4 regions of the Streptomyces sp. NPDC051214 genome follow, and region 1 is predicted to be linked to each of the others. Evidence: riboswitches for the same ligand, from Rfam matches in the RefSeq annotation. Region 1 holds a riboswitch; each other region holds the start of a gene.

Region 1 (2,195 bases):
TCGCATGGGTTGCTCCTTGGGGTCTCCCGGCCGGGAAGGCCGTGGGAAACGCATCGGGAGGTGCAGGGAAGAGGAGGGTTCTGACGTGCAGAAACGTTGGGATGCTGACGACGGTGGGGTCCGTGTCGGCGAGGGCTGGCCGACTTGGTGCCGGGGATCGCCCTCAGGTCGGGCGGGCGCTGTCCAGCGGCTGGCGGCCAGGCCGACCGCTCACCGCGGAAGCCCGCAACACCCGCAACCTCAACGCAGGTTGAGAGCCTCGGCGAGCTGATCCGGGCTGAGCTCGTACAGCGCGTCGATCAGTGCGACCGCGAACGTGCCGGGTCCCGCCGAGCGGCTGGCGGCGATTTCCCCGGCCACGGTGAGCAGGCCCGTCGCGGCGGTGGCGGCCAGCAGCGCGTCGTCGGTGACGGCTGTGCAGGCGGCCACCAAGGCGCCCAGTGAGCAGCCGGTCCCCGTCACCAGGGGCAGCAGCGGGTCCCCATTGGCCACCCGCACCACGCGCGTCCCGTCGGTGAGGACGTCCTCCGGACCGCTCACGGCGACCGTGCAGCCGTAGCGCCGGGCCAGCGCGCCGGCCGCGGCCAGCGCTGCCACGGGGGCGTCCGTGCTGTCCACGCCGCGCCCGCCCGTGCCGCCGCCGTCCAGTGCCAGGATCTCGGAAGGATTGCCGCGAATCACCGCTGGAGGTGCGCTCTCCAGGAGTTCGTGGGCGAGCTCGGTGCGCCAGGGCAGCGGACCGACTGCCACCGGGTCGAGCACCCACGGGCGCCCGGCCGCGGCCGCTTCCTTGACCGCGACGCGCATGGCCTGCGCCGTCACGGACGTCACCGTCCCCAGGTTGACCAGGACACCCCCGGCCACACGTGCCAGTGCTCCGGCCTCCTCCGCGCTGTGCACCATCGCGGGGGCGGCTCCCGCCGCGAGCAGCACGTTCGCGGTGAACTGCGACACCACGACGTTGGTCAGGCAGTGGACAAGAGGTGCGGAGGCCCGCACGGACGTGATCACGTCCGCCACGGCAGCACGGGAGACGGCAGGGCCGTCTTGGGCAGGTACGGAGGCAGCATCCATCGTCAACACTCTTCCTACGCCGGCATTACCCGGTCCAGGTTCATGCGGTCGGCGGAAAGGGGATCAAGTCCCGTCCGCCCTCTCAGCCCGGCTACTCCCGAGCTCCCGCGGTGGTCACTAGGCAATGTACCTCCCTTGGGAACGTGAGTTCACCCTCGGGACACCTCAGGGCGCGACACAGGTCAGTCAGAGGAATTCAACTGGGGATTTATCTGGCCAATAGGGGCTAGTGCCGATGCAACCGCGCTGACCTGCGTGGTCGGGCCTGCCGGTCCGGTGGTCGGGGTGGTGCCGGGGGGGCGTGGTCGGTGTCTACCACCACCGCGGCCGCCGCCGCGGCCGCCTTCAAAGCGCATCACGTCGCTGCTCATCGGTCGTCGGGCCCAGGGGCGTGGCTGACACTTGCTCATCTTCTGCGCGGTGGCGTGCAGTTCACGGCCATGACCGACCATCGAGAGGTGCCGGATGGATACGGGGTGATTCGCGTCGGGGTGCAGGCTGCGGGCCGGTCGGCCCACACCTCTTGCGAGGTGAATGGCGTTCACCTACATTGGTGAACGCCATTCACCTCCGAGGGGGTCCTGCTGTGCCCGCTGAATCGCATCCGTCGACGGCTCCGGCCGCGGACCGGGCGGTCATGGCCGTGCTGGCGGCCGGTGGCATCGTCACCACGCTGGTGCAGACCGCGGTCGTGCCGCTGCTGCCGCAGCTGCCCCGGCTGACCGGTGCGGCCCCGGTCGATGTCGGGTGGGTGGTCACGATCACGCTGCTGACCGGTGCGGTCGCCACGCCGCTGCTGGGGCGGGCCGGGGACATGTACGGCAAGCGGCGGATGCTGCTGCTCGCACTGGGGGCGCTCGCCGCCGGATCGCTGGTGTGTGCGTTCGCCTCCACGCTTCCGTGGCTGCTGGCGGGGCGGGCGCTGCAGGGTGTGGGTGCGGCGGTGGTGCCGCTGGCGATCAGTTTCCTGCGGGATGTGCTGCCGCCGCAGCGGACGGGTTCGGCGGTGGCGCTGATGAGTTCGACGGTGGGCATCGGTGCGGCGCTCGGGCTGCCGCTGGCCGCGCTGCTGGTGCAGTACGCGGACTGGCATGCGATGTTCTGGGCCGTGACCGTGCTCA
Region 2 (2,195 bases), on a different contig from region 1:
GCGGTACGCGCACGACCCGGAGCAGTGGACCGACATTCCCGCCGGTTCGCGCACGAAGCTCCAAGAGGCGCTGCTTCCCGAGCTGATGTCCGTGGTGCGGCACATCAGCTGCGACGACGACACCACCCGCAAGACGCTGTGGCGGCTGTTCGACGGCACGCTCGTCGAGTCCGTGCTCATGCGCTACCCGGACCGCGTGACGATGTGCATCTCGTCGCAGGCCGGGTGCGGGATGAACTGTCCGTTCTGCGCCACGGGGCAGGCCGGGCTCGACCGGAACCTGTCCACCGCCGAGATCGTGCATCAGATCGTCGACGGGATGCGTGCGCTGCGGGACGGGGAGATCCCGGGTGGGCCCGCGCGGCTCTCCAACATCGTTTTTATGGGCATGGGTGAGCCTCTCGCCAACTACAACCGCGTCACCGGGGCCATTCGCAGGCTCACCGACCCCGAGCCGGACGGCGTCGGCCTTTCGCAGCGTGGCATCACCGTGTCGACCGTGGGGCTCGTGCCCGCCATCCACCGGTTCGCCGACGAGGGCTTCAAGTGCCGGCTCGCCATCTCGCTGCACGCGCCCGACGACGAGCTCCGCGACACCCTCGTACCCGTCAACACGCGGTGGAACGTGCGCGAGGTGCTCGAGGCGGGCTGGGAGTACGCCGCCAAGTCCGGGCGCCGCCTCTCCATCGAGTACGCGCTGATCCGGGACATCAACGACCACGCCTGGCGCGGTGACCGGCTCGGGCGGCTGCTCAAGAACAAGCCCGTCCACGTGAACCTGATCCCGCTGAACCCGACGCCGGGCTCGAAGTGGACGGCATCGCGGCCGGAGGACGAGAAGGCCTTCGTGAACGCCATCGCCGCTCATGGGGTACCTGTCACGGTTCGTGACACCCGTGGCCAGGAGATCGACGGGGCGTGCGGTCAGCTCGCCGCTTCCGAGCGTTAGTCTGGCCGGAACACAACTGAACGCAACTTCATAGCCGGAACACATCTTCATATTCCGACAGGGGAGCGCCACAGCGCTGAGAGTGCGGCAGCCAAGGACAGGTTGGCCGCAGACCCTCTGAACCTTGCCCGGGTCATTCCGGGTAGGAAGTTCGGACACCACTCAAGCTGTTGCGCCCTGCCCGCGGACCCTCCGGTCCGCGGGCAGGGCCGCGTCTCTTCCTGGTCACTCCAGGAGGAATGAACTCAGTGAGCACCACCAAGAAGGTCACGGTCACCGCGGTCGCGGCGGCCATCGGACTTGTCGCGCTCTCCGCGTGCGGCTCGTCCGACAGCGGCGACAAGGCCGCCGACTCCAAGCGCGTCACGCTGGTCAGCCATGACTCCTTCAGTGTCTCCAAGGACGTGCTGAAGGCGTTCGAGAAGAGCTCCGGCTACAAGGTCGACGTCCTCAAGGACGGGGACGCGGGCGCCGCCGTGAACAAGGCGATCCTGACGAAGGACAACCCGCAGGGAGACGTCTTCTTCGGCGTCGACAACACCCTGCTCTCACGCGCGCTCGACAACGGCCTCTTCCAGTCGTACGAGGCCAAGGGCTCGGAGAAGGTCGAGTCGGAGTTCCGGGTCGACGGGGACAAGCACCGGGTCACGCCCGTCGACAGCGGCGACATCTGCGTCAACTACGACAAGAAGTACTTCGCCGACAAGAAGCTGGCGCCGCCGAAGTCCCTCGGGGATCTGACCAAGCCCGCCTACAAGAATCTGCTGGTGACGGAGAACGCCGCCACCTCTTCTCCCGGTCTCGGTTTCCTGCTCGGCTCGGCCGCCGAGTACGGGGACGGGGGCTGGCAGGGCTACTGGAAGAAGCTCAAGGCCAACGGCGTCAAGGTCGTCGACGGCTGGGAGCAGGCCTACGACGAGGAGTTCTCCGGGTCCGCCGGCGGCAAGAAGGCCAAGGGCGACCGGCCGCTCGTCGTCTCGTACGCCTCCTCGCCGCCCGTCGAGGTGCTCTACGCCAAGCCGCAGCCCAAGGAGGCGCCGACCGGCGTCGCGAAGGGCACCTGCTTCCGGCAGGTCGAGTACGCGGGTCTGCTCGCCAACGCCAAGAACGAGAAGGGCGGCAAGGCGCTCCTCGACTTCCTGATCGGCGAGAAGTTCCAGGGCGACATGCCGCTGAACATGTTCGTGAACCCGGTGCGGGAGAACGTCGAGCTGCCCGAGCTGTTCGTCAAGCACGGGGTGAAGAT
Region 3 (2,195 bases), on a different contig from region 1:
CCTCCTCGCAGATCTCCTGCTGAAGGTCGATGTTCTCCTTGATCTTGTGCATCGGGACGTGTCCCGGGCCCTCGATCATGGTCTGTACGTGATGACGCTTGGCGATCGTGTTGAGTTCCCCGAGGGTGCGCAACTCGGCGAACTGCGCCTCGTCGTTGGCGTCCGCGATCGAACCGGGCCGCAGCCCGTCGCCGAGGGAGTACGTCACGTCGTACGAGGCGAGGATCTCGCAGAGCTCCTCGAAGTTCTCGTAGAGGAAGCTCTCCTTGTGGTGCGCGAGGCACCAGGCCGCCATGATCGAGCCGCCGCGCGAGACGATGCCGGTCTTGCGGTTGGCGGTCAGCGGGACGTACGGGAGGCGCACGCCCGCGTGCACCGTCATGTAGTCCACGCCCTGCTCGGCCTGCTCGATGACCGTGTCCTTGTAGATCTCCCAGGTCAGCGCCTCGGCCTGGCCGTCGACCTTCTCCAGGGCCTGGTAGAGCGGCACGGTGCCGATGGGCACGGGGGAGTTGCGCAGGACCCATTCGCGGGTGGTGTGGATGTTGCGCCCGGTGGAAAGGTCCATGACCGTGTCGGCGCCCCACTTGGTCGCCCACGTCATCTTGTCCACCTCCTCCTCGATGGAGGAGGTGACCGCGGAGTTGCCGATGTTGGCGTTCACCTTCACCAGGAACTTCTTGCCGATGATCATCGGCTCGATCTCCGGGTGGTTGACGTTGGCGGGGATCACCGCGCGGCCCGCGGCGACCTCCGCGCGCACGACCTCGGGATCGAGGTTCTCGCGGATCCCGATGAACTCCATCTCGGGCGTGATCTCGCCACGGCGGGCGTACGCGAGCTGCGTCACCGCCTGCCCCGCGCGCCCCCTGCGCGGCTGGCGCGGGCGGCCCGGGAAGACCGCGTCGAGGTTCTTCAGGCCGCCGCGGGGCGAGGTGTGCTTGATGCCGTCGTCCTCGGGACGGGGCGGGCGGCCGGTGTACTCCTCGGTGTCGCCGCGGGCGATGATCCAGTTCTCCCGGAGGGGCGCGAGGCCCCTGCGGACGTCGGTGTCGACGGATTCGTCGGTGTACGGCCCCGAAGTGTCGTACAGGGTCACGGCCTTGCCGTTGGTGAGGTGCACCTGGCGGACCGGCACCCGCAGATCGGGGCGCGAGCCCTCGACATACGCCTTGTGCCAGCCGATGGACTTCCCGGCCTCGTCGCCCTGGTTCTGCGTCGAGGCAGGCGTGCGTGCGTCCGATGTGGTCATGAGACCTACTCCCTACGCCGGCATTACCCGGTAACAGGTTCGGCGGTCGACGCAGCGAATCCCGTACTTCGTGCACTTCCTGTGCCGATTCGTACGGGGGTCAGCGCCCTCTCAGCCCGGTGCTCCGAGCTCCCGCGATTGCAAAGGTGGCTCCACGCTAGCGTCATGTCGGGCGCGCTGAACAGAGGGCCCCGTCCGTTCTTGCGATGATCGGGCAGTGACCACCACACAGCCGCCGTCCCAGCCGCCCGTCCCGAACCGTCCCCCGGACCCGCACGGGCACTCCCACAGCCATGGTCCGGCCGCGCCGGTTTCGAAGCATCTGCGCAAGGTCATCGCCGCCGTGCTGATTCCTTTCGCCACGGCAGTGCTCGTGGGCCTCGTGGTGCTGTGGCCCGGTGGCGCGCCGGGCCATGAGCGCACCGGAGTCGGCTTCGACCGGCAGACGCAGTCGGCCGACGTGACGAAGGTGCAGGAGCTGCCCTGCAAGGACGTGAACGCCTCGCAGACCCCTCCCAACGGCGACACCTCCACCGCCGAGGGGCAGTCCGCGGAGTCCCGCGCGAAGGGCGTCTGCAAGAAGGCGACGATCGAGGTGACCAGCGGCAAGGACAAGGGCCGCACCTTCACCGAGATCGTCCAGCCGGACTCACCACGGCAGTTGCGCGAGGGCCAGCAGGTGGTGGTCGCCTACGAGCCCACGGCCCCCGAGGCGTTGCAGTACTCGGTCACCGACGTGAACCGGAAGTTCCCCATGGCGCTGCTCGCCGGGATCTTCGCGCTCGTCGTCGTGGCGGTGGGACGGCTGCGCGGTGTCATGGCCCTGGTCGCGCTGGCGTTGAGCTTCCTGGTCCTGACGTTCTTCATCCTGCCCGCGATCCTGCAGGGCTCGAACCCGCTGGTCGTGGCGGTGATCGGGGCCAGCGCCATCATGCTGATCGCG
Region 4 (2,195 bases), on a different contig from region 1:
GAGGACGCCGTTGCGGTAGTGCCCGGTGGCCAGCTGCAGGCCGGGGAGCGCGGTCGGGCCGAGCAGCGGCGCGTTGTCGGGGGAGCCGGGGCGCAGGCCCGCGCGGGTCTCCGTCAGCGGCAGCTCCGTGATGCCGGGCACGAGCTCGTGGGCGTCCCGAAGCAGCTCGTACACGCCGCCGGCTGTGACCGTCGTGTCCCAGCCGAGCTCCTCGCTGGTCGCGCCGACGACGAGCTCGCCGTTCTCGCGCGGCACCAGGTAGACGTGGCTGCCGCGCACCACGGCGCGCACGGTGCGGCTCAGGAACGGCGCGAGACGCTGCGGCACCGTGAGCCGCAGCACCTGGCCCTTCACGGGGCGCACGGGCGGCAGGACGCCCTCCGGGACCCCGGCGAGGCGCCCGCTGAGGCTGCCCGCGGCGAGCACGGTCTGGCCGGCCTCCAGGGCGGTGCCGTCGGCGAGGACGACTCCGGTGGCCCGGTCACCCGTCACCGAGAGGCGCTCCGCCCACGCGTGGTGGAAGACCACGCCGGCCCGCTCACAGGCCACCAGGAGCGCCGCGGCGAGCCTGCGCGGGTCGACCTGGTGATCGCCGTCGACCCGGAGGCCGCCCCGGACGCCCGGCGCGAGCATCGGTTCGAGGCGGCGGCACTCGCGGCCGCTCAGCCACTCCGAGGCGAGCCCCGACTGCTGCTGCAGGGTGTGCAGCTCCCGCAGGTGGGCCCGGTCGTCGGAGTCAAGGGCGACGGCGAGCGTGCCGCACGCGCGGTAGCCGAGATCACGGCCGCTCGCCTCCGCCAGCTCCGCCGCGAAGTCGGGATAGCGCCGCGCGGAGGCCAGATTCAGGCCGAGCAGCGTCTGCTCCCCGTAGTGCAGCTCGGTGACGGCGGCCAGCATGCCCGCGGCGACCTGCGCCGCGCCGCCGCCGGGCTCGGGGTCCACGACCGCGACGGTCAGGCCGCGCTGCGCCGCCCGCCAAGCCGTGACCAGGCCGATGATGCCGCCCCCGACGACCAGGACGTCGGTCGTGTGCGTCGTACGGGGTGGTGTTCGTGGATGCATGGGTGTCCAGCCCCTCCCTTCGCCGGCATGACCCGGATCAGGTTCGTACGGTCGGAGGCCGTCCAGCCTCCCTCTCAGCCCGGTACGTCCGGGCTCCCGCGAGTGCTCTGCACGGCAACCCTAGCCCTTGGTGCCCCGGGCCAGGTAGGGCAGCTCCGCGGTCACGGGCAGTGACGGTGTGTCAGAGATCTCGCCGTCGCGCCCTGAGGCACGCCTCGTCCGCCGTCCTAGAGTGATCGGGTGAGTGAGCATCGGAGGCAGGAAGAGCGCCGGGTCGTCGTCGTGGGCGCGGGGATGGCCGGGGTGCAGACCGCCGTGGCCCTGCGCGAGCAGGGGTTCGCCGGCGCGGTCACCCTGATCGGCGCGGAGCCCCACCAGCCGTACGACAGACCGCCGTTGTCCAAGGCCGTGCTCCTCGGCAAGGCGGAGGGCTCCGCCTTCGACGTCGACTTCGAGGCGCTCGGCATCGAGCTGAGCCTGGGCCACGAGGTCACGGGGGTCCGCCCGGCCGACCACGAACTGGACACCGCGTCGGGGCCGGTGCCGTATGACGCACTGGTCATCGCCACCGGGGCCGAACCGATCACGCTCCCAGGGGTCTCCGGAGTCCGCGGCGTCCATCTGCTGCGCACGCTCGACGACGCCGAGCGGCTGCGCCCCGTGCTCGCCGAGCAGCACCGCATCGTGGTCGTCGGCGCGGGCTGGATCGGCGCCGAGTTCGCGACCGCGGCACGCGAGGCGGGCTGCCCGGTCACCGTCGTCGAGGCCGCGGAGCGTCCGCTCGCCGGGGCGCTGCCCGCGGAGGTCGCCGCCCCGATGACGGCCTGGTACGCCGACTCCGGAGCCGAACTGCGCACCCACGCGCGCGTGGACCGCGTCGAGCCCGGCAGCGTCCACCTGGCCGACGGCACCCGGCTGCCCGCGGACGCGGTCGTCGTCGGCATCGGCGCACGCCCCGCCACGGGATGGCTCGCGGACTCCGGCATCACCCTGGGCGCCCACCGGGAGATCCTCGCCGACGACCACCTGAGGACGTCGGAACCCGATGTGTACGCGGTCGGCGACTGCTCCTCCTTCCCCTCGGGGCGGTACGGCGAGCGTCTTCTCGTCCACCACTGGGACAACGCGCTCCA

What was found. A riboswitch is a leader RNA that binds a small molecule or an ion and turns the genes downstream of it on or off. The one in region 1 is predicted to bind thiamine pyrophosphate.
Region 2: it holds a riboswitch for thiamine pyrophosphate, as region 1 does, so the genes downstream of both, AB0M70_RS28585 (thiamine ABC transporter substrate-binding protein) here and thiM (hydroxyethylthiazole kinase) in region 1, are expected to answer to the same signal.
Region 3: it holds a riboswitch for thiamine pyrophosphate, as region 1 does, so the genes downstream of both, thiC (phosphomethylpyrimidine synthase ThiC) here and thiM (hydroxyethylthiazole kinase) in region 1, are expected to answer to the same signal.
Region 4: it holds a riboswitch for thiamine pyrophosphate, as region 1 does, so the genes downstream of both, thiO (glycine oxidase ThiO) here and thiM (hydroxyethylthiazole kinase) in region 1, are expected to answer to the same signal.

The regions. Positions count from the first base shown of each region.
Region 1 is NZ_JBFBAT010000012.1:60,382-62,576, forward strand. Features, by position in the region: gene thiE (thiamine phosphate synthase) at 1-6, opposite strand, end outside; gene thiM (hydroxyethylthiazole kinase) at 241-1,020, opposite strand; TPP riboswitch at 1,068-1,193, opposite strand; gene AB0M70_RS29295 (MFS transporter) at 1,712-2,195, shown strand, end outside.
Region 2 is NZ_JBFBAT010000011.1:215,296-217,490, forward strand. Features, by position in the region: gene rlmN (23S rRNA (adenine(2503)-C(2))-methyltransferase RlmN) at 1-949, shown strand, start outside; TPP riboswitch at 999-1,116, shown strand; gene AB0M70_RS28585 (thiamine ABC transporter substrate-binding protein) at 1,189-2,195, shown strand, end outside.
Region 3 is NZ_JBFBAT010000017.1:85,532-87,726, forward strand. Features, by position in the region: gene thiC (phosphomethylpyrimidine synthase ThiC) at 1-1,252, opposite strand, end outside; TPP riboswitch at 1,245-1,398, opposite strand; gene AB0M70_RS35495 (YibE/F family protein) at 1,470-2,195, shown strand, end outside.
Region 4 is NZ_JBFBAT010000009.1:209,410-211,604, reverse strand. Features, by position in the region: gene thiO (glycine oxidase ThiO) at 1-1,062, opposite strand, end outside; TPP riboswitch at 1,060-1,172, opposite strand; gene AB0M70_RS24600 (FAD-dependent oxidoreductase) at 1,357-2,195, shown strand, end outside.